DNA from 3 places in the Peribacillus sp. YIM B13472 genome. Region 2 is predicted to be linked to each of the others. Evidence: riboswitches for the same ligand, from Rfam matches in the RefSeq annotation. Region 2 holds a riboswitch; each other region holds the start of a gene.
The links. A riboswitch is a leader RNA that binds a small molecule or an ion and turns the genes downstream of it on or off. The one in region 2 is predicted to bind thiamine pyrophosphate.
Positions count from the first base shown of each region.

Region 1 (10,330 bases), on a different contig from region 2:
GAGCCTTTTGATCCGATTTTATGATCCGCAAAATGGCACGATTAAAATGGATGGTCAAGATATCAAAGAAGTGTCACTGAAATCATTACGGAGACAAATGGGAATTGTTTCCCAGGATATCATTTTATTCAATGGTTCCATCCGTGATAACATCGTGTATGGCAAACTTGATGCTACAGATGATGAAATCATCGAATCGGCCAAAGCAGCAAATGCGCATGACTTTATCAGTGCCTTTCCTGATGGTTATGATTCTCAGATTGGAGAGCGCGGAGTCAAGCTTTCAGGCGGACAAAAACAGCGCATTGCCATTGCCAGGGCACTTTTGAAAAATCCGCAAATCATCATTCTCGATGAAGCAACGGCGGCCTTGGATACAGAATCCGAACATTATATCCAGCAAGCATTGTCACGCTTAATGAAAAACCGGACTTCAATAGTAATTGCACATCGTTTATCAACCATTCATGATGCCGACCAAATTATCGTTCTGGAAAAAGGGCAGGTTCATGAAAAAGGAACACATCAACAGTTATTGCAAAAAAACGGCAGATACAAGCAGCTCCATGACTTGCAGTTCCCTCAACTAAAAGCGACATCAAACTCCTAGCTACTTAACGGGTAAAAATGCACAGATCGCCTTCCTGTGCATTTTTGCTTTCATTTGAAATCATAACTTTCCAAAACCCGATTCGCAATGAGCTGATACCCTTTTTCATTCGGATGTAACTTATCACTGAAATACTCTGTTTTCTTTTTATCTTCAAAAAGATCATTTGTAGGAATGAATAACATCCTTTTATCTTTATCCGCTATTCCCTTTATTGACAGGTTATAATCGCGAATGTGCTTTTCAAGTTTTTGATTGCCTTTAATTGGGTTATATAGTCCTACTACCAGAATATCCGCTTTATCGTTTGCCTCTATCAATGTTGATGTAATCTTTTTCAGATGGCTGATATACTCCCGCTTACCCTCAATGATTTTTCTGTCACTTATTTTCTCCAAGTCCCCTCCGTTACTATTGATCAAGTCATTCGTTCCAATATAAACGATGAAAGTATCGGCTTCATCGAGTTTCGTTTTAATGCGGTAATCATCAAGCTGTTTCATCACCCCATCCGTCTCCTGGCCTTTTATACCGTAATTCCAAAAACTCACTTTTTGTTCCGATTGCGGATTATTCAATTCATCCTCAAGGCCTTCTATATATCCTTCCCCGTCCTTATCCCCTTTTCCATAGGTCAATGAATCTCCAAAAGCCATCACCCTTTGCACATCTTCCGACTCCGAGGCCTGAAGTTCATATGCAGCAAAACATATAACTAGTACTATAATCAATAAACCTGCCAATTTTTTCATTTGGTTCTCCTCTTGTCTCTTTATTAGAAGTATTTAATCTTTTACATACCCAAAAAATCTGCAGTCTTAACATAAAAAAATTGTCAGATAAAGATTAAAGAGTGTATGATAATATAAAACTTTCAATGGATTGGGTGTCATTCACCGTCCCTTAAACAAAAAACGGGATTACCCTTCATTCTGGAGATTGAATAAATGCTAGTTAGGAGTTTAAATCATGGAAGAGCACATAGAGTTTAGAGAGGCAGATCTTTCTGATCTACCCAGAATTGTTGAAATATATAATTCGACAATCGCTTCAAGAATGGTCACGGCAGATACGGAACCTGTATCCGTCCAATCGAGGGTTAAATGGTTTGAGGAACATCATTCAGAAAGTAGACCGCTATTTATCATTACTATAGAAGGGAAAACTGCTGGATGGATGAGCTTTCAATCCTTCTATGGCCGACCGGCCTATAATTCCACTGCCGAAATCAGCATTTATCTTGATGATTATTTCCGGGGAAAAGGAATCGGACAAATTTCGATTCAAAAGGCAATTGAATTGAGTCCAAAATTAGGTGTTAAGACTCTATTGGGTTTCATTTTCGCCCACAATACACCAAGCCTTAAGCTTTTTTCCAAATTCGGGTTTGAAGAATGGGCACATTTACCTCAAGTTGCCGAGTTGGATGGCATTGAGCGTGATTTGATCATTCTTGGTAAACGTGTCGATATTTAATATTATTCTTTAGAGCTATTGCCTTGAGCAGTAGCTTTTTCATATTAATCGAGGACTAATTTAAATACCTATATGCTTTCTGGAGGGGAAAATTTTCAGAATCTCTTTTACTTGTTAACGCATTTAATAGCGTATCCAATTCTTGACTGGCTTGAACAGTTAGCAGACTTGTTAAGCCGTAAATTGCTGCCAAGTTGATCATTTCTTTTCTCTTCTCTTCTACTTTTTCTATAGTTACCTTACGGCAAGGCATTATATAGTCACCTCCCATTTATTCAATATTTTTACACTTTCATCATAATGAAACTACTAGTAAAAATCAACTATTTTCCACAAATTAAATGTGTTATTTTAAAGATTAAATGTGACAAAATAACTATTTCATTCTAAAATTATGTATATTTTGTGTCATTTTCTATCAAACGCAAAAAAAGCATCCACTAGTGTAGACTGCGAATGCTTACATCATACCCTTATCCAAGAACCCAAAATATAGTCCATCGTTTACTATGTCATCCATTCAGAAGGTGACTCGGTATTTGGTCTATTTATAACAATCTTATATTCATCTTCAAGTACTTTTAATGGGGCATCATAAAGGTGCCTTTCATCAGAGGTTTTGTATACACCATTGGCCAATAACTCTTCAATAAGCTTTGCCTTCCTCTGTTCAATCCTCTTAAATAATTCTGCCATGTAAATGGCTCCTTTCCTAGTCATCCTAGAGCCTGCTATTAGTTAGCTAACTTTATCAACTTGTTTGATTTTCACCAAATTATATATACCTTTTCTATTATGTCACTAAACGTTATTTCCCAAAAATAAAAGCCCCTTCTAATTCAAGAAGAGGCTGACAGTGTCCGTACGGCTCTTCCTATCTTCCAAGCATATGCTTGTTGGATTTAGCACAGTTCCCAAAACGGGTCCGCTGCCGAGGTTTCTTTGGGCCAAGTCCCTCCACCTCTCTGGATAAGAAATCGATATATAAATGATGTAGAAATGATTTTATCCTAATAACCATCAAAAGTCAATTACCTGCTTCTCCCTTTTTTCCTGGACATAAAATGGTCCCTCTTTCAAATACGGGTTGCATTTTCTTGTCTTTCTGATATGATGTCAGTAATTACATACAATTCACACCACTAGGGGAGTCTTTTTTTAAGACTGAGATGGAATTAGTTCCGGACCCTTTGAACCTGAACCGGCTCATACCGGCGGAGGGAAGTGGATGATATCGTCCATTTACAGACTATATCCATCTACCCCGTTCCGTATTCAGGAACGGGGTTTTTCATTAACAAGGGATCCATTCTATAGGAGGATGAACAATGGAGAATACTAAATTAGAAACATTCAGTGATAGACTACATGCACGGTCAAAAGAGATTTGGAAAAGGAACCATTCACATCCCTTTGTCCAGGCAATTGGAAATGGTACGCTTCCTGAAAAGAAATTTGCCTATTACCTGAAGCAGGACTATATCTATCTTATGGATTATTCCAAGCTCTTTGCTTTAGGTGTCATCAAAGCTCATAACATCGAAACCATGGCAAAGTTTGCGAGTATTTTAAATGAAACCCTTCAAGTGGAAATGGATATTCATCGGCATTATGCTTCCGAATTCGGAATCAGTTCCAAGGAATTGGAAGATACAGAACCTACTCCAACCACTCTAGCCTATACAGGTTACATGCTAAATGCAGCTCAGCACGGGACTTTGGCAGACTTGATCGCCTGTCTCCTGCCCTGCGCTTGGGATTATTATGAAATCGGTTTGCTATTAAAAGAACAAAATGGAGCAGCATTGGAAAACAATCGCTACGCAGATTGGATAAGGTCCTATTCATCTCCTGAATTCGGGGAAGCACACAAATGGCTGATCGCTTTGTTGGAAGAATTGACGGAAGGCATGCCAGAAACGGAACTTCTTAGATTAGAAAAGCACTTTTTGGTTACTTCCCGATATGAATATTTATTCTGGGATATGGTTCAAAATGAGCAGGATTGGCCGCTGTAGGTCGTCGACATGATGATGAATCCTATCAAGAAACTGACGTTGACTGCCATGATCACGGCTATAACGACGCTGACCAGTTCATTTATTTTCATCCCAGCAGGATTTGCAAAGGTCTTTCCTATTCAGCATCTGGCAAATGTCCTGACGGCCGTTCTATTGGGGCCAGCTTATGCTGTGACACAAGCTTTTTTAGTTTCCATCATTAGAAACATGTCTGGTACCGGTTCAATTTTCGCCTTTCCCGGCAGCATGATCGGTGCACTTTTGGCTGCCATCCTTTATCGAAAAACACAAAGCTTAAAATTCGCCTGTTTAGGGGAAGTGATCGGTACCGGCATTCTCGGTTCCCTAGCCTGTTATCCACTTGCCATCCTCCTATTGGGAGAAAAAGCTGCTCTTTTTGGTTTTTTACCGGCTTTTATGCTCAGTTCATTCGCTGGTGCGATTTTAGCTTTCATATTACTAAAAATACTTCTAAAAAATAATTATATGAAGGGGTTTTTTTATGAAAACAGCATTAACCATCGCAGGCTCTGATTCAGGGGGCGGCGCTGGAATACAGGCGGATTTAAAAACATTTTCTGCACATGGTGTCTTTGGAATGTCTGCCATCACAGCCGTAACCGCACAAAATACAATGGAAGTCCGTTCAGTACAGCCAATTGAAACAGCTATCATATCAGATCAAATTGCAGCTATCTTTGAGGATATTCCTGTCGATGCAGTAAAAATAGGAATGCTTGGATCAAAGGAAATCGTGGAAACAGTCGCTGCGTCCCTTAAAACCTTCATGCCTGCCATCGTTATCCTTGACCCTGTCATGATTTCCAAAAGTGGCCACCATTTGCTCGACGAAAAGGCTGTCTCTGCCTTAAAAATGGATTTGCTTCCGCTTGCAACACTTGTAACCCCAAATGTACCGGAAGGGGAAGTACTTACTGGCTTGTCGATTCGAACGGAACAAGATTTCTACAAGGCATGCATTTCAATACAAGAAATGGGTCCAAAAGCCGTTTTACTTAAAGGAGGCCATGCAGCAGGAAATCCAAATGATCTTTTTTATGATGGGACTGACTTCCAATGGATCGAGGGAGAGCGCATTCATACAAAAAACACTCATGGCACGGGCTGTACCCTATCATCCGCCATTACATCAAACCTGGCAAATGGGCTGCCATTGCAAGAGTCGATCGAACTGGCCAAGACCTATATTTCTGAAGCGATACGCAATAGCTTTTCAATCGGTAAAGGTCATGGACCTGTCCATCATTTTCATTCATTTTCAAAAAAGAACGGAGTGAATTAATATGAAGGTTTCTGCAGCCGATTTATTCGTGAAGGTAAAAGAAAGAAAACCACTCATTCACCAAATCACCAACTTTGTTACGGTCAACGACTGTGCAAATGCCACCCTTGCCATCGGTGGTTCACCAGTAATGACATCGAGCCCAAGAGAAGTGGCGGATATGGTCAAATTAGCAGATGCATTGGTCCTGAATTTCGGTACCATCGATGATAAAGCCTTGGAAGCAATGGAGATTGCCGGTAAGACGGCAAATACCCTGGATATCCCGGTCATTTTGGACCCGGTGGGAGTTGGCGCCACCCCCTATCGTACAGAGCAGGCCAAAGAGCTCCTTAGTAAGGTTACTTTCCAAATCATTCGCGGGAATGCGAGTGAGATCCTTTCATTGATGGGTGGGGATACCGTTACACGCGGGGTGGATTCGGGGGAACTAGCGATTAGCAATGCAGAGCTGGCTGCACAAGCAGCAAATAAATGGAATAGTATCGTCGTGGTCAGCGGAGCTAAGGATGCGGTCAGCGATGGAAAATATACATCCATCATCGACAATGGGAACCTCCTTTTAACTAATGTTACAGGTACCGGTTGCATGTCCACCGCTCTTATCGGCACTTTTTCAGGAGTCACCGACGATTTCTATTCTGCGGCCATTGCCGGTATCTCAACCATGAGCATATCAGGGGAACTAGCTGCTGCAAACCTTCAAAAAGATGAAGGAACAGGAACCTTTCGTGTGCGATTAATCGATGCAATATCAAGAATGGATAAGGAAATCTGGATGCATGAGGTGAAAATAAATGAAGAAGTCCCAAATTGATTTAAGCCTGTATTTAGTTACGGAAGAGTCCATAGCATTAGAAGAATTGACCAAAATCATTGCAGAATCGGTTTCAGGAGGAGTCTCGATCGTACAACTTAGAGAGAAAAACAATTCCTCCCTTTCCTTTTATAAAAAAGCTGCTGCATTAAAACAGTTATTGAACGAGCTGTCCATTCCCCTTATCATCAACGACCGGGTGGATATAGCACTTGCGGTTGCAGCGGACGGAATTCATATTGGGCAAGATGACCTTCCACTGACTGTCGTCAAACAAATGGTTCCTGAAGATATGATTGTCGGTGTATCTGTCTCCACTCTTGAAGAAGCTCTCGAAGCCGAAAGAAATGGAGCAGACTATATCGGAGTCGGTTCCGTTTTCCCTACAAAGACCAAACAAGATGCAACCCTAATGGCCATTGAGGATCTGGAGGAAATTTGCCGCAGCGTATCCATTCCCGCCGTAGCCATCGGGGGTATCACTGCAGATAACATTTCCACTCTTGCTGATAGCGGGCTATCCGGTACCGCAGTCGTATCGGCCATCATGAATGCAGATAGTCCGAAGAGAGCCTCCGAATCCCTTTTAAAAATCATAAAAGACTTTAATTAATGAAGAGAGGGGACTGATTACAGTCCCCTTCCTTTTGTTTATGTCAAAACGGTATTCTTTGTTTCCTTCCCAAAAGCTACGGCAATGGCACCCACTAGAATAGCGATTGTAAAAATGGTGAAAATCGATGAAATCGGGGTGTCTGCGGCAACTAGATACCCTACAAGCAACGGTCCCAGGACACCGCCAATCCTCCCGATTCCTGCAGCTAACCCAGCACCTGTACCACGAACTGCTGTTGGATACTGCTCAGGTGTATATGCATATAGTGCACCCCATGCCCCCAGGTTGAAGAAAGATAGGAACATCCCGGAAACTATCAGCAATGCCAGCCCCTCTGACGATCCAAAGAAAAAGGCACTGACGGCCGTTCCAATTAAGTATGTGATCAAAACGAATTTACGTCCCATCTTCTCTATCAGCCATGCAGCTGAAAAATAGCCCGGAAGCTGTGCAAGCGTCATGATCAAAACATATTCAAAGCTTTGAATCATGCTGAAGCCTTTTAGGACCATCACACTTGGCAGCCATAAAAACATCCCATAATAAGAAAAGACCACGCAAAACCATAGAATCCACAATACAAGGGTCTGACGGGAGTATTCCTTTTTCCAGACACTTTTCATATTGCTTAATACAGACGGTCTCTGCTTTTTTTCTAGTTCCGTATACTTTGGTGAATCCGGCAGTTTCAAGCGCAGATACAGCGCATATAAAGCTGGAACTGCGCTCAATAACAATGCAACACGCCAACCATAAGCCGGAATGATGAAATAGGATATGAGTGCTGCCAAAATCCAGCCAACCGCCCAAAAACTTTCAAGAAGGACGACAACCCTTCCCCTTTTACTTGCTTCAACACTTTCAGAGACCAATGTCGAGGCAACCGGAAGTTCTCCTCCAAGTCCCATTCCAATTAAAAATCGCAATATCAAGAACAAGCTGAGTGTACTGACTGCTGCAGACAGGCCACTTGCGATTGAAAACAATAATAATGTAATGATAAAGACATTCTTCCGTCCGACCCTGTCGGCCATCGCACCAAAGAATACAGCTCCAACAGCCATTCCTATTGAGTTTATGCTCCCAATCCAGCCAACCTGCTCACTGGTTAAGTTCCATTCCTGTTTCAAAGCAACAATAATGAAGGAAAGCATACCGACATCAAGTGCATCGAACATCCATCCAAGACCCGCAACACCTAGTAACTTACGTTGCGATATCATTTTCGCATCATTTCCCATATATTCCTCCTGAAGAACTTTAGACCTTCTTGTTATTTTATCCTTATTCATTTTAACTATTAACTTTCATTTTTGCCATAGTATTTACACATGTCATGACAAATTATTACTTCTTTTCTTTTTATGATGAAGAAATCTTGTATATTCTGTCGAATGATATAGATTGAATATTCCTTTTTTTTCATTTATCATAAAAATTGGCATAAATCATAGCGTTAACAATAAGTCATCATGTTTTGCCCAAGATAATCATTTTATTCAGGAGGGTAATTATGACAAATCTAACGTTAGAAGTAAGTGGAAAGCTGCAAAAATTTTTAACAGGACCAAAAAAGCTCTATATTAATGGTCAGTTTGTAGAAAGTGCTTCAAAAAAAACCTTCTCCACTCCTAATCCTGCTACAGGACAAAAACTTGCCGATGTTTATGAAGCTGATAAAGAAGATATCGACTTAGCCGTCAAGGCTGCACGCAAAGCATTCGATGAGGGGCCATGGTCAAGAATGAGCGCAGCTTCACGCAGTAGGCTAATGTATAAACTTGCCGATTTAATGGAAGAAAATAAAACTGAACTTGCTCAATTGGAAACGTTGGATAATGGTAAACCAATCAGTGAAACTACCAATGCCGACATTCCTTTAGCTATAGAACATATGAGATATTTTGCTGGCTGGTCCACCAAGATTGTTGGACAGACCATTCCAGTAAGCGGAAATTACTTTAACTACACAAAACACGAGGCTGTTGGTGTTGTCGGCCAAATCATCCCATGGAACTTTCCGCTTCTTATGGCGATGTGGAAACTGGGAGCGGCACTTGCTACAGGTTGTACGGTCATATTAAAGCCTGCTGAACAAACTCCGCTTTCCGCGCTTTACCTGGCTGAATTATTGGCTGAAGCCGGTTTCCCTGATGGGGTCGTCAATATCGTTCCCGGTTTTGGTGAAACCGCTGGACAAGCACTTGTCGACCATCCGCAAGTAAATAAAATTGCATTTACCGGTTCGACCGAAGTTGGAAAATTGATCATGCGCTCCGCTTCATATTCATTGAAACGGGTCACATTGGAACTTGGAGGGAAATCGCCAAACATCATCCTGCCTGATGCGGATTTCTCAAAAGCCATCCCCGGAGCTTTGAATGGGGTCATGTTTAACCAAGGACAGGTATGCTGTGCCGGTTCAAGGGTTTATATCCAAAAGAAACATTATGATAATGTTGTTGCCGATATGGCAAGCCATGCAAAAAACATCAAACAAGGGGCAGGATTAGATCCAAGTACACAGATTGGACCGCTTGTTTCCCAGGAGCAGCAAAATCGGGTAATGGGCTATATTGAAAAAGGGAAAAACGAGGGTGCGGAAGTTCTTGTCGGCGGAAATAAACCGGGTGAACAAGGCTACTTCGTTTCTCCTACTATATTCGCTGGTGTCGAAGAGGATATGACGATAGCCAAAGAAGAGATTTTCGGGCCGGTCATAGCTGCAATGCCATTCGAGGATTTGGATGATGTCATTAACCGTGCAAATGCCAGTGAATATGGATTGGCTGCCGGCTTATGGACAAGCGATATAGCCAATGCCCATTATGTTGCAGGAAAACTCCGTGCAGGTACTGTATGGGTGAACTGTTATAACGCGTTCGACGCAGCTTCCCCGTTCGGCGGTTACAAACAATCCGGAATCGGACGTGAAATGGGATCTTATGCACTGGACAACTATTCTGAAGTGAAAAGTGTCTGGATTAATTTGGGTAAGTGATTTTTTGACTATTAAGGAAGAGGGTCTCAAAGAGGCCCTCTTTCTTTCAGTCCAATGTTCACTTTCCCAATAATTAAATTATTCAACTATTCAAACCTTTTCAATAGTCTTTCCTTTTATAATTTTGGTAGAATGCAAGATAGGCAAACCGGCTGCTGCTTGAGCTGGGTTCATACGATAATGATGGCGGGGTTTGTGCTAAAGTGAATGAACCTAAACTGATTTCATCTCCTTGCCGGTTATAATGAACTCCTTCGTCTAATAACTATAAGTTTTCACAAACGATGTAAAAAGTTTCTTTTTTATATGACAATTAAGTACAATTATAAATGTAGAAAATGGAAAAGGAGTTTTAAATGATGAGTGATTTTCAAACGAATTTAGAAAAATATGCAGAACTTGCCGTAAAAGTCGGCGTAAACATCCAACAAGATCAAACCCTTGTCGTAAACACAACATTAGAGGGTGCTGACCTTGTGCGTCTCA
Region 1 covers NZ_JBHZPG010000001.1:126,995-137,324, forward strand. The annotation lists gene ACFX4I_RS00620 (ABC transporter ATP-binding protein) at 1-610, shown strand, start outside; gene ACFX4I_RS00625 (GDSL-type esterase/lipase family protein) at 661-1,362, opposite strand; gene ACFX4I_RS00630 (GNAT family N-acetyltransferase) at 1,580-2,086, shown strand; gene ACFX4I_RS00635 (aspartyl-phosphate phosphatase Spo0E family protein) at 2,142-2,339, opposite strand; gene ACFX4I_RS00640 (Fur-regulated basic protein FbpA) at 2,594-2,782, opposite strand; SAM riboswitch class I at 2,958-3,062, opposite strand; TPP riboswitch at 3,221-3,326, shown strand; gene tenA (thiaminase II) at 3,415-4,104, shown strand; gene thiW (energy coupling factor transporter S component ThiW) at 4,120-4,641, shown strand; gene thiD (bifunctional hydroxymethylpyrimidine kinase/phosphomethylpyrimidine kinase) at 4,610-5,410, shown strand; gene thiM (hydroxyethylthiazole kinase) at 5,412-6,227, shown strand; gene thiE (thiamine phosphate synthase) at 6,208-6,840, shown strand; gene ACFX4I_RS00670 (MFS transporter) at 6,879-8,084, opposite strand; gene ACFX4I_RS00675 (aldehyde dehydrogenase family protein) at 8,357-9,844, shown strand; gene ACFX4I_RS00680 (aminopeptidase) at 10,204-10,330, shown strand, end outside.
Region 1: another riboswitch for thiamine pyrophosphate. It lies ahead of tenA (thiaminase II); the one in region 2 lies ahead of thiC (phosphomethylpyrimidine synthase ThiC).

Region 2 (10,330 bases):
CATGTTGACTTTGTGATTGAATGCCCAACATGATTAAGGGATTAATTCCGATAATGAAAGGACAATTAAGGCATCACTACCATTGCAGACTTTCGATTAAGTAGCACTTTGTACATTGTTGACTATAATCATTCTTGACAAATTCATGATTACAATTCTCCCGATAAATGTTCAGCTCTCTTTTCAATTGTTCCAATTGAGTTTCCAACTGTTTCATTTCAACTTTTATCTGGATTACCCGATTCATCGAATTCTCCCTCTCGTCGGAATCATTGATAGATTTCCCCGTCCGTTTTCCTGAATTCATTCGCTTTTTCTTTAAGCCCTTCATCAATTACCGACTCAAAACCCAGACCCTTTTCCTTCGCCAAATCACGGATGTCCTGAGAGATTCTCATACTGCAGAATTTTGGGCCGCACATTGAACAGAAATGAGCCGTTTTGGCACCTTCAGCCGGAAGAGTTTCATCATGATATTCGACCGCCCTTTCAGGATCGAGGGAAAGATTGAATTGATCTCTCCAACGAAATTCGAATCTAGCCTTCGAAAGGGCATCATCCCGTTTTCTTGCATGCGGATGACCTTTAGCAAGGTCAGCTGCGTGGGCCGCAATTTTATAAGTTATGACCCCTACCCGAACATCCTCTTTATTCGGAAGTCCCAAATGCTCTTTCGGTGTCACATAACAAAGCATGGCAGTTCCAAACCATCCAATCATGGCAGCACCAATCGCAGAAGTGATATGATCGTATCCAGGAGCTATATCCGTTGTCAATGGTCCCAAGGTATAGAATGGTGCTTCTTGACAGACTTCGAGCTGCTTATCCATATTTTCTTTAATCAAATGCATCGGTACGTGACCGGGTCCCTCCACCATGACTTGAACATCGTGCTTCCAAGCAATCTTCGTCAGTTCCCCAAGTGTTTCCAATTCAGCAAATTGTGCCTCATCGTTTGCATCTGCAATGGATCCCGGACGGAGGCCGTCACCTAATGAGAAAGAGACATCATAAGCCTTCATGATTTCACAAATCTCTTCAAAGTGAGTATAGAGAAAACTTTCTTGGTGGTGGGCCAAGCACCATTGTGCCATGATGGAGCCCCCTCGGGAAACGATTCCCGTAACTCGCTTTGCTGTCATGGGGATGTATCGCAAAAGCACACCAGCGTGTATGGTGAAGTAATCGACACCTTGCTCAGCCTGCTCGATTAATGTATCCCGGAAAACTTCCCAATTTAAATCCTCCGCGACTCCATTCACTTTTTCCAATGCTTGATATATCGGAACCGTCCCAACTGGCACAGGTGAATTTCTGATAATCCATTCCCGGGTCGTGTGAATATTCTTTCCGGTGGAAAGATCCATTATATTGTCTGCACCCCATCGTGTAGCCCAAGTCATTTTCTCCACTTCAGCTTCGATCGATGAACTAACCGCGGAATTTCCAATATTCGCATTTATTTTCACATGAAAATTACGTCCGATGATCATGGGCTCACTTTCAGGATGGTTAATATTTGCCGGAATGATCGCCCGCCCGCTAGCTACCTCTTCTCTTACAAACTCAGGGGCTACATTTTCCCTGATCGAAATGAACTCCATTTCTGGAGTAATGATACCTTTACGGGCATAATGGAGCTGGGTTACGTTTTGCCCTTTCACTGCACGCAATGGTTTTCTTTTCAATCCAGGAAAAACTTCGGCGTTGGATTGTGACTCAACTTTCTTATACCCGTTATCTTCGGGCTTTATTTCACGGCCATCATACTCTTCAACATCTTCCCGTTCCAGAACCCAGCTTCGTCTAATCGGGGCAAGACCTTTACGAATATCAATGGGATAATCTGAATCCGTATAAAAACCGCTTGTGTCATATACTCGTAAAGGCGGATTTTCCTCTTCGCCGAATGCCCCTGTAGTCGGACTTAGCTTAATTTCACGCATAGGTACTTTAATATCAGGTCTAGATCCCTCAACATAGACTTTTTTACTTCCGGCAAAACTAGACATAATTGAAACGTTCATGTCATTTACAGAATTACTCATCATGATTTCATTTCTCCTTTTTAAGTTTATTTAAAAAGGACAAAATCCAATCCATTTCGCACGAAAAAGCCAGATCTCATATTTAAGACCCGGCTAGCGTTAGTATGACTACAGAAATGACCAATTGAAATGTCATTGTTTAGTAGATTCTAACTTCCCCACGCTGGTATGAACCAGATCAGGTCCTGAGGGTTAAGAAGCTTAAGCGCTTCTCTCTCAGCCCAACTTTTATTGGACACCCCTAGTCTGAATAATTTAATTGATTACAGGGTAACTATATATCACCCTTTTCATTCTGTAAATACTTTAAAAGACCTAGTACTTCCTTTACAACTCTCCAAAATTTGTAATTTGAAGTAGTACTGCCAATTAATTCCCCAGGTTCTCAAGGATGGGGAATAGCTCCTCTAAATGCTTGATTTCATAGGTTGGAAGCACTTCATTCCGTTCCTTATCATGGCGATTTATCCAGACCGACTTTATGCCTACCCGTGATGCTCCAAGGATATCGGTCATTAAATTATCGCCGACCATCAATACTTCATCCTTATCAAGCCCCATGATTTCCAAAGCATGCTCAAAAATGGAGGCATCTGGTTTACCTCGTCCAAATGCGCCTGATATCACGATTTGGTCGAAATAAGGAACCAGTTCAGGCGTAATTTCAAGTTTGGTATTTTGTAGTTCAGGAGATCCATTCGTAAGCAATAGCAATTTGTACTTCCCTTTTAATTCATCCAGAACACGGAATGATTCTTCATAGATAAATGGCTTTTTGCGTCTCTCGGCCGGGAAACGTTCTGCCAGTTCAAGCCCAAATTCCGGATCATCGATCCCTAATGCCTTCAAACCTCTCGTCCACGCTTCTTTCCGATAAGCCGGTGCAATCCCGGCCATCTTCCGGAATTCATCATGATCATCCTGAAAATTCCCCCATAATCCCTCAAATGGGTTGATTCCGATCATTTGAGTGAATGCATATGTATCGTAAGAAGAATAAAGCTCACGTGCTTCCTTTCGCACCGCTTCTTCAAACTCGTCCACATTCAGATCATATTTCTCCCTAGCCACTTCGCATGTGGCCACAAAAGCCTCTTTTACACTTTTCTGATCCCATAGTAATGTATCATCTAAATCAAAAAAAACTGCCTTCAGCAAAATGTCCACCCCTCTTTCCCTATTATTGAATTCGTAAAAATTACACTATTACAATAATAAACCACAACCAATAAAAAAAGAATAACTATTCGGAAAATGCCTTCCTCTTTCTTAAAATCAGCAAAAATGACTTACCCTTTCTGGTGGTACACCCAATATTTCCCCTTTTTCATCTTTCAAATACATAAAGCTTTCCATTACTGGCAATTTTGAATTTTGGACCGGTGAACCCCCGTCGTATCAGCTCTTTCCTCATATATACCATGAGGGCGGCATGACTCACGATCAGAACATCCCTTTCCCCCTTTGCTAAGACTTCATCCAATACTTTATTGATCCTTCGCTCTGCGATCTTAATTTCCGCCCTTGTCTGCTTGTTGATTACCGAGCAGCAGCGAATCCAGATGGCCCAAAGGATGAACGGCAGCTTAACCTTTCCTTTAAGTGGGGGGGAAGGTATTTCCCGCAGCTCCTCCATCCGATGAACCGTACCTGGATAGATATGTTCCGCTGTCTTGATAGCTCTCGACATATCACTGCTATAACATTCCTGCCATTCCTCCACACCAAATAAAGTCGTTCCGTAAATGATATCCGCTGCATCATAGTCCTCAAACCATTGCTTCATATCATCCGCCGTCACAGGTCTCCCAGTGGGAAATTCATGTGCCACCTTAAAATGCCGTACCAAACCAATTTTCATATATTCTCCTTTTTATCTTTTAAAATATAAATTTCGTTTTCTTGTAAAAGCCCTTATCAATATATTACCCTATGTAAAACCATAAAAAAATGTATGTTGAAACCATAAAAAAAACCTTATTGATCTCTCCTTGACATTGTGTATGTTTAAAAAATCTAACGGATTGTGTCACTATAATCATTTGATTATGATGGCATCGAAAAAAGAGAAAGCATTTCGCCTTCTCCAGTTTTGTTACATTCTTTGAATTGAAGTTCCGTTATCGTACATCTTTTCCTGAATTTATATTTTCCGCTCAAATCACTGAATGGATAATCATTGAGGGATTTCCCCAGTTGTTCCTTTAGCTTATCCACAGTGATTGATTCCTCAATTGTCTCTTTCCATTTTTCCTTTCCTATTAACTCTTCGAACGGAATGGTAGTCAGGACTTCATCATATATCTGGATGCTTTGATCGATGCCGAAGCTGCCATAGATACTGCCATTTTCATCAGCAAAGATATGCTCCGATTCCAATTCTTCCACCAATACTTCTAGATATTCCTTTGACTTAACAGGCTTGATGGCAATCTCTGCTTCCGCCGTTACTGGTCCCAATCTCTCATCGAGGATCTCTATCGTCAATTTAACATGAACGGGCGGATACCCAAACCCTTCACAAAGTTCTGCTGCCGAATTATATACCATCTATACATCCTCCTTTTGTCACTATCATTATATAATATAAATGCTCCATCTCATTACCAAAAACCCTTATTCAAGTTCACTTTTGCAACGTGTCTTTTTGGAACATCAACTCATTTTTTCCCTTATCATAATAATAGATTTTGAATGTTCATCCGCTTATTTTTGTACTTATGATCTTCTACAATTCTACTGACTTTAGAAGAGCTATGGAAACACATATCAATTATTCAATATTTTAATATATTGAAAAATAGTTTGATTTCAACAAGGAGTAAAGTTATACTCATCGTGATAATGATTATCAATTTCACGCATCGAAAAGTAAAGGATGAACTAACAAATGTTACATACTCACTCTCTAAAGGAACTTAAAAATCGTTCAAATGTTTTTCTGCTAATGTGTTTATTCATCCTGGTGATTCTTGGATTAGTTGTGTCCATGTTTTTGGCTGTAACATTTGGGGCAAAAGACGTTACCTTCAATACGGTGTGGTCAGCGGTTTTTAATTATAATCCTACACTGACACAGCAACAGATTATCCACGAACTACGGCTTCCACGGGTTATTGGCGCAGCATTAGTCGGAGCAGCTTTTGCAGTTGCAGGTGCATTATTGCAAGGAGTAACCCACAATCCCTTAGCTGACGCAGGAATACTTGGAATTAACGCAGGGTCAATGTTTGTGGTAGCCCTTAGTTTTGCTTTCTTTCCAAACATTCCATATTCTCTTTTGATGATTTTTTCATTTATTGGAGCTGTATTGAGTACATTATGCATTTTTGTTATTGGATCATCTGTGCCAGGAGGATTAACACCCATTCGATTAACAATCTCAGGTGCAGTGATAGCAGCGCTCTTACATTCACTTAGTTCAGGAGTGGCTATTTATTATGATTTGAGTCAAGATTTAGCATTTTGGTATGCGGGAGGTGTTGCGGGGATAAAGTGGAATCATTTGAAAGTATTAGCTCCTATTATTCTTATCGCTATTATTTGGGCAATATCGTTAGGGCGATCTGTGTCACTTATTTCAATGGGCAATGATATCTCCACCAATCTTGGTGTGAATACGAATCGTATCAGAATACTCGGAATGATAATAACCGTTATTCTGGCAGGAGTTTCTGTTTCGGCCGCTGGTTCAATAGGTTTTGTTGGACTTGTAATCCCACATATTTCACGAAAATTGGTTGGAGGATATTATCAGCTCATCATTCCAATGTCAGCATTACTGGGTTCGATACTGTTAATACTGGCTGATCTGGGAGCTCGTACGTTGAACCCACCTAGAGAGCTGGCTATTGGTATAATGGTAGCCCTTGTCGGTGTTCCTTTTTTTCTCTATATTGCTCGTAAAGTAGGGAGGGATTTATAGGTGAAAAACCTTATGAATGCAGACAACAAAAGGGCATATACAGTTACTATGGTATTTATTTTAATTAGTATAGTTGCAGTATTAATAAGCTTGAATACAGGTACATTGCAGATTTCACCTTTAAAAGTAATCCAAACACTTTTTGGCTACGGTGATTTTAAAAGTTCTACTGTGCTGTTTGATTACCGTATGCCACGAATCTTGATTACCATGTTGGCGGGAGTTGGATTAGGAATTTCAGGAGCAATCTTACAAGGATTATCACGTAACCCTTTGGCAGATCCAGGAATTTTAGGCTTACATGCAGGTGCCTCCTTTGGTCTCATTATCTTTGTTACATATTTTCATTCATTAGATGAAGAAGCATCAATTCTTATACCGTTATTTACCTTTTTAGGCGGAATCTTAACTGCTTTTCTTATTGTTTTACTTGCATATGATCGTTACAAGGGCATATTGCCCATTCGACTTATTCTCATTGGAATTGCAATTTCTGCTGGTTTTAGTGCTATTACACTTTTTCTGTCTCTTCGTCTTGATGAAGAAACCTACTCATTTGCTTCAAGATGGTTAGTTGGAAATGTTTGGGGAAGAGATTGGATTCATGTTATTGCCCTTTTTCCGTGGATCCTTATTTTAGCACCTTATGCTTGGTTCCAATCTAACACATTAAATGCCTTATCACTTGGTGATGACGTAGCAGCTGGACTTGGTGCTTCTGTTCAAAAACAACGTTTGCTGATGCTGGTAACTGCTGTTGGTTTGTCCTGTGCGAGTGTTGCGATGGCCGGCGGTATTGGATTTATTGGTCTAGTCGCCCCTCATCTTGCCCGTCGGCTTGTTGGCCCAATGTACCAACATTTCCTTCCTGTTGCAGGACTTATAGGGCTCATTATTTTAGTGCTTGCGGATACCATTGGTCGATCCTTATTTCAGCCAAATGCTATTCCAGCTGGTATAGTAGTCGCTGCTATAGGAGCTCCGTATTTTCTTTATTTGCTCACAAAAACAAAATAACTTTTCAATAGGAGAAAAAAATGAACAAGAAACTTACTATTTTATATAGCATTATGTTAATTCTTATTTTGTCGGCTTGCGGACAAACTTCTTCAAATGGTAGTAAATCAGCACAAAAAAATAAACCTGGGAGCGAAGAACCTAGAATCGCTTCACTTTCCATCCACCTAACAAATGATTTGCTGGCATTAGGTATAACTCCAGTTGGTTCTGTTATTGGTGGAGATTTAAAAGATTTTCTGCCTCATGTGAAGGATCAATTAAAAGATACGCAAAAGCTTGGACCTGTAAAAGATCCAGATATGGAAGCGTTGATTGAACTAAGCCCCTCCGTGATTTATCTTGATAAGGAATTCTCAGGACAAGATGTATCAAAATATGAAAAAATTGCACCGACTCATGTATTTAATCTTGATGAAGGAACATGGAGAGATCATTTAAAGTCCGTAGGTAAACTTGTCAATCGTCAACAGCAAGCAGAAAAATTCATTTCAGATTATGAAAAACAAACGAAAGAAGTGAAAGATTTAATTAAAAATAAACTTGGTGAAGGCAGTAAAGTTATGGCCATGCGTGTTACGGCAAAGGAATTACGAGTATTTAGTACTAAACGACCAATGGGACCTATCTTATTTCAGGATTTAGGTTTTAAACCTGCTAATGGTGTTGAAGACATTGATAAAAATCTACCTTACGAAGTCATATCTCAAGAAGTTCTTCCAGATTTCGATGCAGATGCTATATTTGTCATTGTCAACGGTGACGATGAGTCTCAGACAGCTTTTAAGCAGTTAGAAGATACACCCATTTGGAAAGGGTTGAAAGCAGTTAAAGGAAAACATGTTTACGTAGTTCCGGACCAGCCATGGCTTGACTATTCAGCACTAGGAAATAAAATGGCCATGGACAATGCAAAAGAAATCTTTTCAAAATAATAGATAGTGTTATTATTGTTGGTTTATTTTTATAGTATCTTTTAAGCATTTGAGTTACCATAAAATTCATTATTAAGGTAAACACCTATGAATTATCTTAGCCCGGTCTCAATAGATTCAAAAAAGGAAGAATCAGCCTTACGCGAATAGTCAACAGAGTAATCATGCATGTAAAAAGGCTCTTATTAGTTAAGAGCCTTTTTGATGTTTATAGATATATTAATTCTATCCATTCATTTAACAAATGTAAGTTAATCATATTTTAGTTATCATTATTGACGGTTATTGGGGGAAGAGCTAAGAAAAAGAACAAGAACAAGAAAAAACAAGACAGCTAACTGTGAATATTTTTTATTTCAAATGTAAACTGCCTTATTGTAAGTATCCTATCACGCTATCACATTATGGCTTTAACACCACTTTAATGCATTCATCTTCGTGATCGTTAAAGATTTGATAAGCTTCACTCGCTTTTTCGAGAGGGACTTTATGGGATATGATTTCCGTGGGGTCGAACTCTCCAGCCATGATTTTATCAAAGAGCTTTGGCATGTAGTGAATGACTGGTGCTTGCCCCATTTTCAGGTTAATGTTCCTTTCAAATAAATTGCCTAATGGGAACATGTTATATTTGGATCCGTATACTCCAGTCAGTTGGATCGTACCGAATTTACGTACGGCGTTAAGTGCAATCTCGATCGCACTTAACGTTCCGCCCTGAAGTTTCAGCTTTTGCTCAATCGCCTCGATCGTTGATTTCTTGCCGTCCATCCCCACACAATCTATGACCACATCGGCCCCGCCTGAAGTGATTTCCTTAATGTAGCTGCCCATATCGTTATACTCATCGAAGTTATACGCCTCAACCTTATTCATCTGTTTTGCCCTATTGAGCCTATAAGGAAGATTGTCGATTGCAATGACCCTTTTTGCGCCTTTCATCCAAGCGAACTTCTGAGCCATCAAGCCAATCGGCCCACAGCCAAGTACCGCTACAGTATCATCTTTCTTGACGCCAGCATTCTCTACACTCCAATATGCGGTTGGCAGCACATCGGACATGAACAATAGTGCCTCATCTTCAAGTTCACATGACTCTGGGATGACAAACGGCATGAAGTTTCCATATGGGACCCTTAAATATTCTGCTTGCCCGCCTGGATAGTTCCCATATCGTTCCGTAAAACCAAAGTATCCGCCTGTATCCACCGCTTCATTGGGATTGGAATTATCACATTGACTCTCCATATCATGTTCACAATAATAACAGTGCCCACAAGAAATGTTAAAAGGCAGGACAACCCTGTCCCCTTTTTTCACCTTCGTTACTTCAGGACCCACTTCTTCAACGATGCCCATCGGTTCATGGCCAATGACATAATCCTTATGCGTGGGCAAAGCACCCTGATATATATGGAGATCGGATCCGCAAATAGCCGTTGAAGTCACTCGGACGATGATATCATCCTTTTGCTGCAGTTTCGGATCTTCAACTTGTTTTACCTGTATCTCTTTTGCTCCTTGAAAAGTGACAGCTTTCATAATCAACCTCCTAAAATATTTTTAATACATTTGATATACCCGTCAAAAAGCCTGCTAAGCCTAAGACCACCTAATTTCCCCAATAATTATTTGCCCTTCATTACAAAAAAAGCCCCGGAAAACCGGGACTCACATATGAAACTCTTATTTAGTAACCTTATAAATTCCCATTTTCATTGTGATTATCATGCTTGTACTCTCTTAGTACCTCGCTGAATACATCAGGATAATTAGTGAACAGCCCCGTTGCACCCCATTCAAGAGCCTTTTTCATATCCGCTCTATCATTTACTGTATATGGATGGAATTGAAGGTCATGACTGCGAACCATCTTCACATATTGTCCGTCAACCTTATTGAAGTTCGGGCCAACGCCAATTGCATATTCCTTAACGGATTCCAATTCTTCATCGGAAATGGTTGCTGGGTTCTTATAAGAATAGAGTTGCACAAGCGGTAACTTTGGATTCATGTCATGAACCTTCATAAGGCTTTCTTTACTGAACGATTGTATTAATACATTCTTGGTACGGCCTTTTGAATCCACCATTTTATATTCTTCCAGAACCTGCAGAAGTTCTTCTTCCATTCCTGGATATACTTCAGGGGACTTTGTTTCGATATAGTAATTGGCCTGCTTTCCGAACTTCTTAAAGACTTCTTCAAGAGTGGGAACCTTTAACCCTTCATATACCTCTTTTGCCAATTGCGGATATTTTTCATTGAACCATGAACCGGCATCCAGTTGCTTGATTTCTGCCAGCGTTAAATCCTTCACCAGACCTGTACCATTCGTTGTACGATCCACCTTTTCATCATGCATTGCTATCAATCTTCCATCCTTGGTCATCTGAAGATCGATT
Region 2 covers NZ_JBHZPG010000017.1:66,898-77,227, forward strand. The annotation lists gene ACFX4I_RS14635 (hypothetical protein) at 77-247, opposite strand; gene thiC (phosphomethylpyrimidine synthase ThiC) at 270-2,051, opposite strand; TPP riboswitch at 2,187-2,301, opposite strand; gene ACFX4I_RS14645 (HAD family hydrolase) at 2,418-3,206, opposite strand; gene ACFX4I_RS14650 (histidine phosphatase family protein) at 3,376-3,909, opposite strand; gene ACFX4I_RS14655 (hypothetical protein) at 4,095-4,598, opposite strand; gene ACFX4I_RS14660 (FecCD family ABC transporter permease) at 4,996-5,973, shown strand; gene ACFX4I_RS14665 (FecCD family ABC transporter permease) at 5,986-6,990, shown strand; gene ACFX4I_RS14670 (iron-hydroxamate ABC transporter substrate-binding protein) at 7,011-7,925, shown strand; gene ACFX4I_RS14675 (zinc-dependent alcohol dehydrogenase) at 8,328-9,467, opposite strand; gene ACFX4I_RS14680 (glycerophosphodiester phosphodiesterase) at 9,625-10,330, opposite strand, start outside.

Region 3 (10,330 bases), on a different contig from region 2:
AGGATGCCATTCCTGTAGTGCCCCGTTGCAATGAATAGTCCTTTGCATGCTGGATGTTCACCAAAGTACGGCAAGCCGTCCCCAGTTTGGGGGCGTATACCTGCCCATGTCTTTTCCAATTCGGTTCCTTTAATCGCCGGAAGCAATTGCGTTGCCTTTTCTATTAAGGTAGAGATTCCGTCAAGACTTACCTTTTGATCGAAAGTGTTCGCTTTAACCGTTGCCCCGACAATGATTCTTCCGCCAACTTTGGGAACAAGATAACAGCCATGTGAGAAGATTGTCTTTTCAAGCAATGGACGATCGGTCAGGACGGAAAAGCACTCACCCTTTACTGGATAACTGTCGAGTCTCATCCCTGATTTTTCAAGGAGGAAAGCACTCCAAGCCCCACCTGCCACGATGACATTTTCACTTGAAAATCCACCTATGTTCGTGACCACTCCCGTCACACATCCGTTTTCCGTAATTAAATCGGAGACATGAACAAATTCCTTTATATCTACACCAAGGGCAGCTGCAGATTCAGTAAAAGCGAGTGACAGCCTAGTGGCCGAAACTTGTCCATCCTTCGGAATGAACATGGCCCCCTTAATCTCATCCGATAGAAGCGGTTCCGTTTTCCTTATTTCGGCAGTCGATAGCCATTCAGCCTCAAGTCCCGCATCTTGCTGGACTCTGATCATGTTCTTCAACTCGGCTACCTGATCTTTCGTTAGCGCCACCTTAAACATGCCCTTGTTCACTAATTCGATGTCTATTCCACTTATGTCTTTTAATTCTTCCGCCAGTGCAGGAAACATCCCCCTGCTTCGGCTTGCCAATGTAAAAAGCGGGTTATCAGCATCCAACTCGGCTTGTGCCCCTAACATCCCGGCTGCAGCACTCGATGCTTTACTGGCAAGTCTATCCTTTTCCAATAAAAGGACCTTTTTACCTCGCTTGGCTAATTGAAAAGCGATAGATCCACCTATTACTCCTCCCCCAACAATGATTGCATCATATATGGAATTCATCTTATGTCTCCTTTCCCAAAGACTTCGAATATTCTTTAACGGCTCTAACCGGATTTTCAGCTTCAAGCACACCTGACATGACGGCAATTCCGCGTGCCCCCGCATCCAGCACGACTTGGCAATTGAAAGGTGTTATTCCGCCTATCGCAATAATCGGAAGATTGACACTTCTTGTGATTGCATGAAGCTCCTCAACTCCCTTAGGAGGAAGTCCGATTTTTGAATCCGTTTCAAAAACATGTCCATAAATCGCGGAATTGGCCCCTTTGCTGAATGCGGCTTTCGCTTCATCCATGGAATGGATCGAACAGCCGACATTCATCCCTGGAAAAGCTCCTTTTACGACTCCCGCATCTAAACTATGAAAAGCCAATTGCACACCAAATACTTTGTGTACCCAAGCTACATCCACCCGGTCATTAATGATGATCTTAGAAAGCGGAATCTTATTATCATGTAATAGGGTCACTGCTCGATAGAGTTCCGATGCACTCATATGCTTTTCCCTTAGATAAAAGAAATCAACATGTTCCTGAATGTTTGAAGCGATTTCCACAAACTTTTCAATTGGCTGTTTCCCAGTAGAAATAATATGCAATTCATGTGCAATCATACTAAGAACCCCTAACTAGTAAAGTTACAATCTCATAAAATCAAATAGATACTAACGGGAATTGAATCGATAGATAAAAGCCGGCCAACAGCAGGATGATAAAATACAAAATGAAACCATGATCCTTTTTTGAAAATCCAAATTCATAATAGTATGTTCGATCCCGAGTGTCTGTAAATCGCTTTGCCTCCATCGCAACCGCGATTCGGTGAGCACGTCTGATGCTTCCCGATAACAACGGGATGGAATAGGCTTTCATTTTAAAATATACCGATCTTATCCCTTTTCCCCTTTCGAAACCGCGTACCTTCATCGCGTTTCGTATCGTTTGGAACTCCTCCATCATGATGGGAATCAGCCTTAATGCCGCCATGAAACTATAGGCATATTTCGGTTTAAGCTTAACTTGCTGCATTAACGAATAAAACAAGTTCACTGGCCTTGTCGTTAAGGAAAAAGTTAAACCAAGGGCCGCAAAGAACAAAGCTCGAAAGCCCACCAGTAATCCCCTCATGAAACTTTCTTCCGTAATCGATATTAGGCCCCACTCAAACCAAAGCGTCTCACCTTGCCCGAATAATATCATTGCAGAAGAGGTGGATATAAAAATGAAACAAAAGGGAATCGACAAAAGTAAGATTCGTTTTATCGAATGCCCGGTAAAAAACAAAAATAAAAGTAATACGCCAATGGTGATATTCATCATATAATTCAGGTCATGAATGAATAACGCCACGATGCATAACACAATCAGTACACCAAGTTTAAGGCTTGGATTAATTCTATGGAGCCATGTTTCTGCATTTGAAACATTCATCTACATGACACTCCTTTTATAGTGATAAAACTTTAGTCTCCAAAAATCCGGCTTGCGCAATGTTTTCATCACTTATTACGTTTCCGTCCTTAACCGTCCAGATCCTGGTTGCAAAGTTTTTTGAAATATGATCGTCATGAGTTACCATGATCACTGTTATTCCGCGTCTTCGATATTCCTCAAACCTTTCCAGTAATGCAAAGGTATTTTTCGAATCTTGGCCAAAGGTTGGCTCATCCAGGAGAATGATTTTTTTGTCTATTACGATTGAGGCGGCTACGCTTAAGCGACGCTTTTGACCCATTGATAATTGAAACGGATGTTTATCCCGATGTGCCTCCAGGCGGAACACTTTAAGCAAGGAGCGGACTCTCTCATCTATTTCTTGTTGCGGCCTTTTATCAATTCGCAATGAATAGGCAATCTCTTCATATACAGTATTTGCAACGAACTGAAACTCAGGATTTTGAAAGACAAACGTCATATGATCCGTTGGATTTTTCACCTTTTTAATCGGTGTTCCCAATAATTCATACTTACCATTCGTTTTTATGAACTGCATCAGTGCATGCAAAAGAGTACTCTTCCCCGCGCCATTTTCACCCCTGATTACAATCCATTCACCTGAATGGACCTTCAGCTCTTCAATCATGATTTTCTCCTCTTTATTCCGAAAACCGCGAAATCCTTGCACATCCATAAGGGGTGAATCATCTGTAAATGGGTGTTCCCGAATCGGTGCATACTGCTGTATATATTCATCCCAAACACCTGGGAACCAAATTCCATGTTCTTTCATTTCATTTTTATATAGTGAAAGAATGGTGTCTCTTGGACCATCAGCTATGATTTGACCATCATCGTTAAAAAGCACGATTCTTTCGATGAATTCTAAAACATGGTCAATTTTATGCTCGACGATAATAACCGTTTTGTCTCGTCCGACTTCCTTCAACAATTCCCAGATTTCTTTCGTTCCTTCCGGATCAAGCATGGCGGTTGGTTCATCTAAAAATATCACTTCTGGTTCAAGGGCCAATACTGAAGCGATTGCCAGACGTTGTTTCATCCCGCCTGATAATGTTTCAATACTTGTATGGCCCAGGTTCAATCCTACTTTACGGAAATGATTTTGAATCTTCTCTTTCATTTCTTCTTTAGGGACGGAAAGATTCTCAAGGACGAAGGCAATTTCCTCATCGGCAAATGGCATGCAAAACTGACTATCAGGGTCTTGAAAAACATACCCCCACGAAGAAGGGCATTTCAATTTCTCCGTTTTCATCGGTACTTCGATGGAATTCGGAATCAATCCACTTAACACTTGTAAAAGAGTCGACTTACCACATCCTGATGGTCCCAACAATAGCACTTTTTCTCCTTGATCGAACGATAATGATAGGTCCTTGAATATCAAAGATTCATCACCGGGAAATTTCATTCTTAACTTTTCAACAGAAACGATTGGTTCCATGGCCCTCAACCTCTACTTTTGATCCAGTTCTGCATAATCTTTATTTGAAACCGGACGCACAAGATTAGTTACTCCTGTTGCTTCCAGGACTTTAACTAGATAATAGGCAGTCACTCCTGCAAAGAATATGGAACCCACAAACCTCGCTATCATGAATAACGATAGATTCCAAGTTGAAAGCGCACCTATTTCCCCGTATGCAAAATCCATGATAACTGATGCCAGGCAGGAAGCTATCGCAGCTAAAACGGCCACCGGCATATTGAATTTTTTATATTTGAACGCCATGAACACCAGTTCCGCGAACAAACCTTGTACCACCCCATATAACAGTACGGTCAGCCCCCATGGTGAACCAAGAAAGAACTCCCCGGAAGCTGCAGCTATCTCCGCCAAAAGTGCCACACCCGGTTTCCGTAAAATTAAAAAGGCGACGGGGCCAGCTATAAACCACATTCCATAAATAAGTTGATCCAGATGTAACCCTAATGGTTTAACTGAATAATAAATCGAACCCCAAAGGATATAAACGATTCCAAATGCTACCGCAATTACGATCGTGACCAATATGTCCGTTAATTTCAATCCTTTTTTCATTGTTTCATTCCCCTTTATACTTCTAGTGTTTCCTTATGCACAGGCCATGTCTCTAAACGATAAGCCATTTCCCAAAATGAGTATTCATATTGGCTGCTGAGGATAAAATGCTCTTTCATTCTTTCCTTATCTTCGTCTGTCACTTTTTCAGCAATTTCATCAAGCCTGGCAATTTGTTCTTCCACCAAAGTACGGAACCACTCCCCTCCGTAAGCCGCTATCCATTCTTGATAAATCGGCTCTTCCGGAATGCACCCTTGCAGTCTTTCACCTATTTCATAATACAGCCAGTAACACGGCAAGATAGCTGCAATAACATCCCCTAAATGTCCCGAATAAGCCGCACGATACATGTGGGAAGTATAAGCATAAGCAGTCGGGGCAGGTTTGAAATTATCCCGTTCTTCTTTTGTGATGCCTAATCTCTCAGAAAAATTCTCATGAAGCTTCAACTCCGCTTCATATGTTCCTTGTGCATGGCCGGCAAGCCTGCTTGTTGTATGTAAATCTGTAGCTTTGACTGCCCCTAAAGCTTGAACCCTGGCAAAATGGGATAAATAATAGGCATCTTGCATGACATAAAAGCGGAAACACTCCAATGGCAATGTGCCATCTCCTATTCCTGCAACAAACGGGTGATTAAAACTAGCTTCCCAAATATGATCAGCTTCCTGACGAATTTCCTCTGAAAACTTCATGTCCATTACCTCCAAATAATATTTTTCAAGAAATGTTACGAAAAAAAACCTTTTATCCCCCTTTTTTTGCAAACAAAAAACCACTTTCTTAAACGTAAAGAAAGTGGTTGTACTTGAAAAATACAGAAACGTATTGTTCCAGACCCCACTTCCCTACGCTGGTATAAACCAGATCAGGTTCTAAGGGTCTTAAAGTCATACTTTAATCTCAGCTTCTGCGGTAAAATCAACTTTTACCTATAAAGCACCCCTAGTGGTACAAATTGTATATTTAATTTTCATTTGCCTTTATATTAACACGATAAATCCAATTGTCAAACGTATTAGAAAAAGTTTTCAATCTAATGCTTTAAATTTACTAGCCTTTCAATCTTGCATAACCACCTAACTTGATTGATTAAACCATTGTTAATCCACCATTTACGGAAAGAGTTTGCCCCGTAATATACCCTGCATCTTCCGAAACGAAATAGGCAGCAGCACTGGCAATGTAAAAGGCGAGTTAAGATTTTACTCGTGAATTCAACTGGTTTACTCGTGAGTTCAACTGGTTTACTCGTGAGTTTGGCGGTTTTACTCGTGAATTCACCCGATTTACTCGTGAGTTTGGCCGATTTACTCGTGAATTCACCCGATTTACTCGTGAGTTTGGCCGATTTACTCGTGAATTCTTTTATTTTCTAAAAAATAACCTAAATGTCAGGGAACAGTTGCATGACTGTCCGCTGACATTTAGGTCATCTACTAAAGAACAATATTATACATTCGATGTTGCTTTTAGTTTTATATTGTCCTCGATCTGCGGTTTATCATAGCTGCCATACCTTTCTTTCACAACGAGTAACGCCAGGGCAGCCATTATGCTCGGGACTGTGAAGGCCATAAATGCATTTTGTGGCGAATAGTTTGCAGCCAGCAATAATCCTATTAATGTAGGGGCAACAATCGCTCCAATTCTACCAAAAGCCAAGGCCCAACCTATCCCGGTGGTCCTTATCTCACGCGGATAATACTCGGAAATATACGTATTGGCCAAATTCATCGTGCCAACTGTACAGGCACCTCCAAAAGCGATCAGAACATATAATGCTACTGCATTTGAGGTCAATCCTAATATGACAAAACAGACCGTACCTATGGCACAGAGGGATACAAGTACTCTTCTATGGCCTATTTTCCCAACTAAGTACCCTCCAATTATCGATCCGCCAATTTGTCCTATTCCCGATATAAGATTGAAAGATAAACTGGATGAAAGGCCGTATCCGGACTGCTGCATGATTTTGGGTAACCATGTATTGAGTCCGTATACCATAAGTAAACAATTAAAGGCAGCTACCCAAAAAGCAAATGTGCTAAGAGTACGCTTATTTTCAAAGAGTTTCTTGACTGGAAAGCCCTTTGCCCTTTCTTGGACTTTGGCAAACTCATAATCGTCCGACTCTTTATAGTCGCCGTCTGGGTCAATGCGATTCAGAATTCCAGCAAGCTTTGCTCCTTGTTTTCGAATAACATAATAGGAAAGCGATTCAGGAAATTGCTTCATGAAGAATGGCAGTGCCAGTAAGGGAAGAGCCCCTATCCAATATAAAACCCTCCAACTCATTTGTTCCATCACATACATTCCAATTAAAGAAGCAAGTATGCTTCCGACAGAATAACCACAGTACATAGTGGTTACAATGAGCACCTTATTCTTTTTGGGTGAGTATTCCGCCATTAAGGAGATGACATTTGGCATTAATCCTCCCATTCCCAAGGCTGCTATAAATCGCATAACCGAGAAAAAGGCAGGATTCAGGGCAAAACTTGAAAGTAATGTAAAAACACTGAATAAACATATACAAATGGCAAGCACTTTTTTTCTTCCTAGTTTATCCGCAAGGGGTGCAAAAATGAGGGCTCCCACCATCATTCCGAACAATGAATAACTTGCTATTCCGCCAGCTTCGACGGGCGTCAAGTTCCATTCCTCCATCATCAAAGGTAAACCAACTCCGTACATGGCTATATCAAATCCATCGAAGGTAATTGCGAACAAACACCACATAAAGACCATTAAATGAAAACGGCCAAATCTACTATTACCTACCACTTCCGAAGCATTAACTTCACGCAATTAATCCCCTCCCCTTTGCCATATTTCAAGATATAACATGTAATGTCAGTTTCCCTAGTTCACCGTAATCTGCTATAATTTCATCGTTTGCCTGTATGGAAACGGCATCTGTAATTCCGCCTGCCAATACAATCATTCCAGCCTGAATGGACAGTCCTTCACGGCTTATCATTTTGACAAGTTCCACAATCGAGTGAATTGGATGATCGAGTACAGCTTCTCCAAGACCCCTCTTTTGCATTTCACCATTTTGATAAAGGGTAACTTCTGCTTGAGCCCAGTCCGTGTGGTACGGAGAATAAGCTTGATTGCTAAGCAGGATTTTGGCTGAGGATGCGTTATCCGCTACTACATCGGTAAGTGTAAAAGAAAAATTTTTATAACGGCTGTCAATAACTTCTAGTGCAAGAAATACACATTCTACAGCCGGCCAGACATCTTTCGCCGTTATATTTGCACCTTTCAGTTCGTCCTTGAACAAAAAAGCAAATTCAGGTTCCACTCTCGGATGAATGAGTTCCCTAATTTTTAATTCTGGTTTAGTTAGTTCCATTGCAGATGTCAACCTGCCATAGATTGCTTCCTCCACCCCTACTTGCTGTTGTTTGGCTTTGCTCGTCAAGCCCATCTTCCACCCGATGAATCTGTTATCACCAGTGATCGTCTCATTTATGCTCAACTTCTGAATTTCATATGCTTGATTTACTGTTAGTTCAGGATTGGATAATGTAAGCTTATCCATTTCACGTCCGCTTTTTTGCGATTCGGCTACCCGTTTTGCTAGTTGATCTAGTTTCATCTTAAAGTCCCTTCTTTCTGAAACGCCATTTGCTCAGCTACTTCAATTATGGTATCTTCCTGACCGCCAACCACTTTTTGTCGACCAAGCTCCCTCAAAATATCCCGGGCATCAACTCCATACTTTTTCGCCGCTTTATTTGCATGCAATAAAAAGCTGGAGTACACGCCGCTATAACCCATGATTAAACTCGAGTCTGTTATTTCCTGGGGCTTGGGCATGATTGTATTTCCAACTTCCTCCGAAAGATCGAGCATTTTATATAAGTCAATTTCGGTACGGATTCCCATCCTATCCAGAACGGCAACAAGCACTTCGGTCTGGGTATTACCAGCACCTGCGCCGAGACAGCGGATGCTGCCATCGATTCTATTCGCCCCTTCTTCAATTGCCATAAGCGAATTTGCCACTGCGAGCGATAAGTTATTATGAGCATGAAAACCGATATCGATATTCAGCTTTGATCTTAATAACCGGATCCGCGTCTTCACATCCTGGGGCAAAAAAGATCCTGCGGAATCAACAACATACACAGCATCCGCTCCATAGGATTCCATTAATATGGCTTGTTCAAGAAGTTTTTCCGGTGATGCCATGTGAGACATCATTAAAAACCCGATTGCTTCCATACCGAGATGTTTCGCAGCTTCCAGATGTTGCTTTGAAACATCCGCTTCCGTTACGTGGGTTGCAATCCGCGCCATTTTCGCCCCAACTTTAGCAGCTTCCCTTAATTGGTCGATCGTCCCTATACCAGGGATTAAAAGTACTGAAATAACGGATTGGCCTGCAGCTTCAACAGCGGCTTCCACCAATTCAATATCATTCACTTTTGAAAAACCATATTGTAAGGATGATCCTCCCAGGCCATCTCCATGCGACACTTCAATATAAGGGACACCTGCAGCACTAAGTTTCCCAGTCATGTTCTTTACTTGATCGATGGTGAATTGATGTGCCACTACATGGCTCCCATCCCGCAATGCAACTTCAGTCACCAATACATCTTTACGCAAATGAACCCCACCTTTACAGTTCCGATTACCTTTTTCAAACATATTGTTCGAATTGGCTTTTAGCGATTTCTTCCCCTACTTTTACTGCTGAAGCCGTCATTATATCCAAATTACCTGCATATACAGGGAGAAAATCCCCTAACCCTTTCACTTCAAGAAAAACTGTTATTTGATTCCCATCAAATATCGGCTCTGTCTTCAAGCGGTATCCTGGAACATATTCAGATACTTTTTCCGCCATCTTATTTATGGACGTTGTTAATTCTTCCACATCAAAGGAATCCGATTGAAGCAGACAATGAATGGTATCTCTCATGATGAGTGGCGGTTCGGCCGGATTTAGCAGAATGATAGCTTTTCCTTTTTTCGCTCCACCCACCCGTTCCAAGGCCCTTGCCGTCGTTTGGGTGAATTCATCAATATTGGCACGGGTTCCCGGACCGGCACTCCTGCTGGAAATCGTCGCTATTATTTCGGCATATTCGACCTGTGCCACTTGACTTATCGCATGTACGATGGGGATTGTCGCCTGACCGCCGCATGTAATCATGTTAACAACCGCCTCATTCAAATTTTCTTTTAAATTCACGGAAGGAACGATAAACGGTCCGATTGCGGCAGGTGTCAAGTCTATCAGCTTCTTGTTCATCTTTTTCAAGGCTTTGCAGTGATAAACATGCGCCTTCGCAGATGTGGCATCGAATAAAATGTCAGCAAGCTCCGGCCTTTCCAAAAAACCATCCATGCCATTTTCAATGACATGATGTCCGTACATCCTAGCCTTCTTCAAACCCTCTGATTTCGTGTCGATACCAATCATTACCGACATTTCGAGAACATCCGACCGATGAATTTTCATCATTAAGTCCGTGCCGATATTCCCTGATCCAATAATGCCCACTTTTAATTTTTTCAAGGCCGCTGGGCTCCTTTCACTCAAAATTAACCGAGACCTTTCCAAGTTTTTCTCCAAAGTCAGCAGAAAAACGGTCACCTGGTTTCGCTTCGATTGCTGCGGATAATGCACCGGACAAAATTACTTCGCCCGCCTTCAATGAACCTTTAAACCCATGCAGTTTATTTGCCAGCCAGGCTACGCACGTTGCTGGATTTCCAAGTACTGCTTCACCTGTTCCTTGGTTCATGAATTGGCCATTTTTATATAGGCTCATTCGAATGGA
Region 3 covers NZ_JBHZPG010000004.1:90,688-101,017, forward strand. The annotation lists gene thiO (glycine oxidase ThiO) at 1-1,016, opposite strand, end outside; gene ACFX4I_RS04855 (thiamine phosphate synthase) at 1,018-1,629, opposite strand; gene ACFX4I_RS04860 (energy-coupling factor transporter transmembrane component T family protein) at 1,670-2,446, opposite strand; gene ACFX4I_RS04865 (ABC transporter ATP-binding protein) at 2,463-3,920, opposite strand; gene ACFX4I_RS04870 (ECF transporter S component) at 3,933-4,517, opposite strand; gene tenA (thiaminase II) at 4,532-5,215, opposite strand; TPP riboswitch at 5,349-5,477, opposite strand; gene ACFX4I_RS04880 (hypothetical protein) at 5,732-5,899, shown strand; gene ACFX4I_RS04885 (MFS transporter) at 5,973-7,334, opposite strand; gene ACFX4I_RS04890 (2-keto-4-pentenoate hydratase) at 7,360-8,133, opposite strand; gene dmpG (4-hydroxy-2-oxovalerate aldolase) at 8,130-9,149, opposite strand; gene ACFX4I_RS04900 (acetaldehyde dehydrogenase (acetylating)) at 9,184-10,065, opposite strand; gene ACFX4I_RS04905 (2-keto-4-pentenoate hydratase) at 10,082-10,330, opposite strand, start outside.
Region 3: another riboswitch for thiamine pyrophosphate. It lies ahead of tenA (thiaminase II); the one in region 2 lies ahead of thiC (phosphomethylpyrimidine synthase ThiC).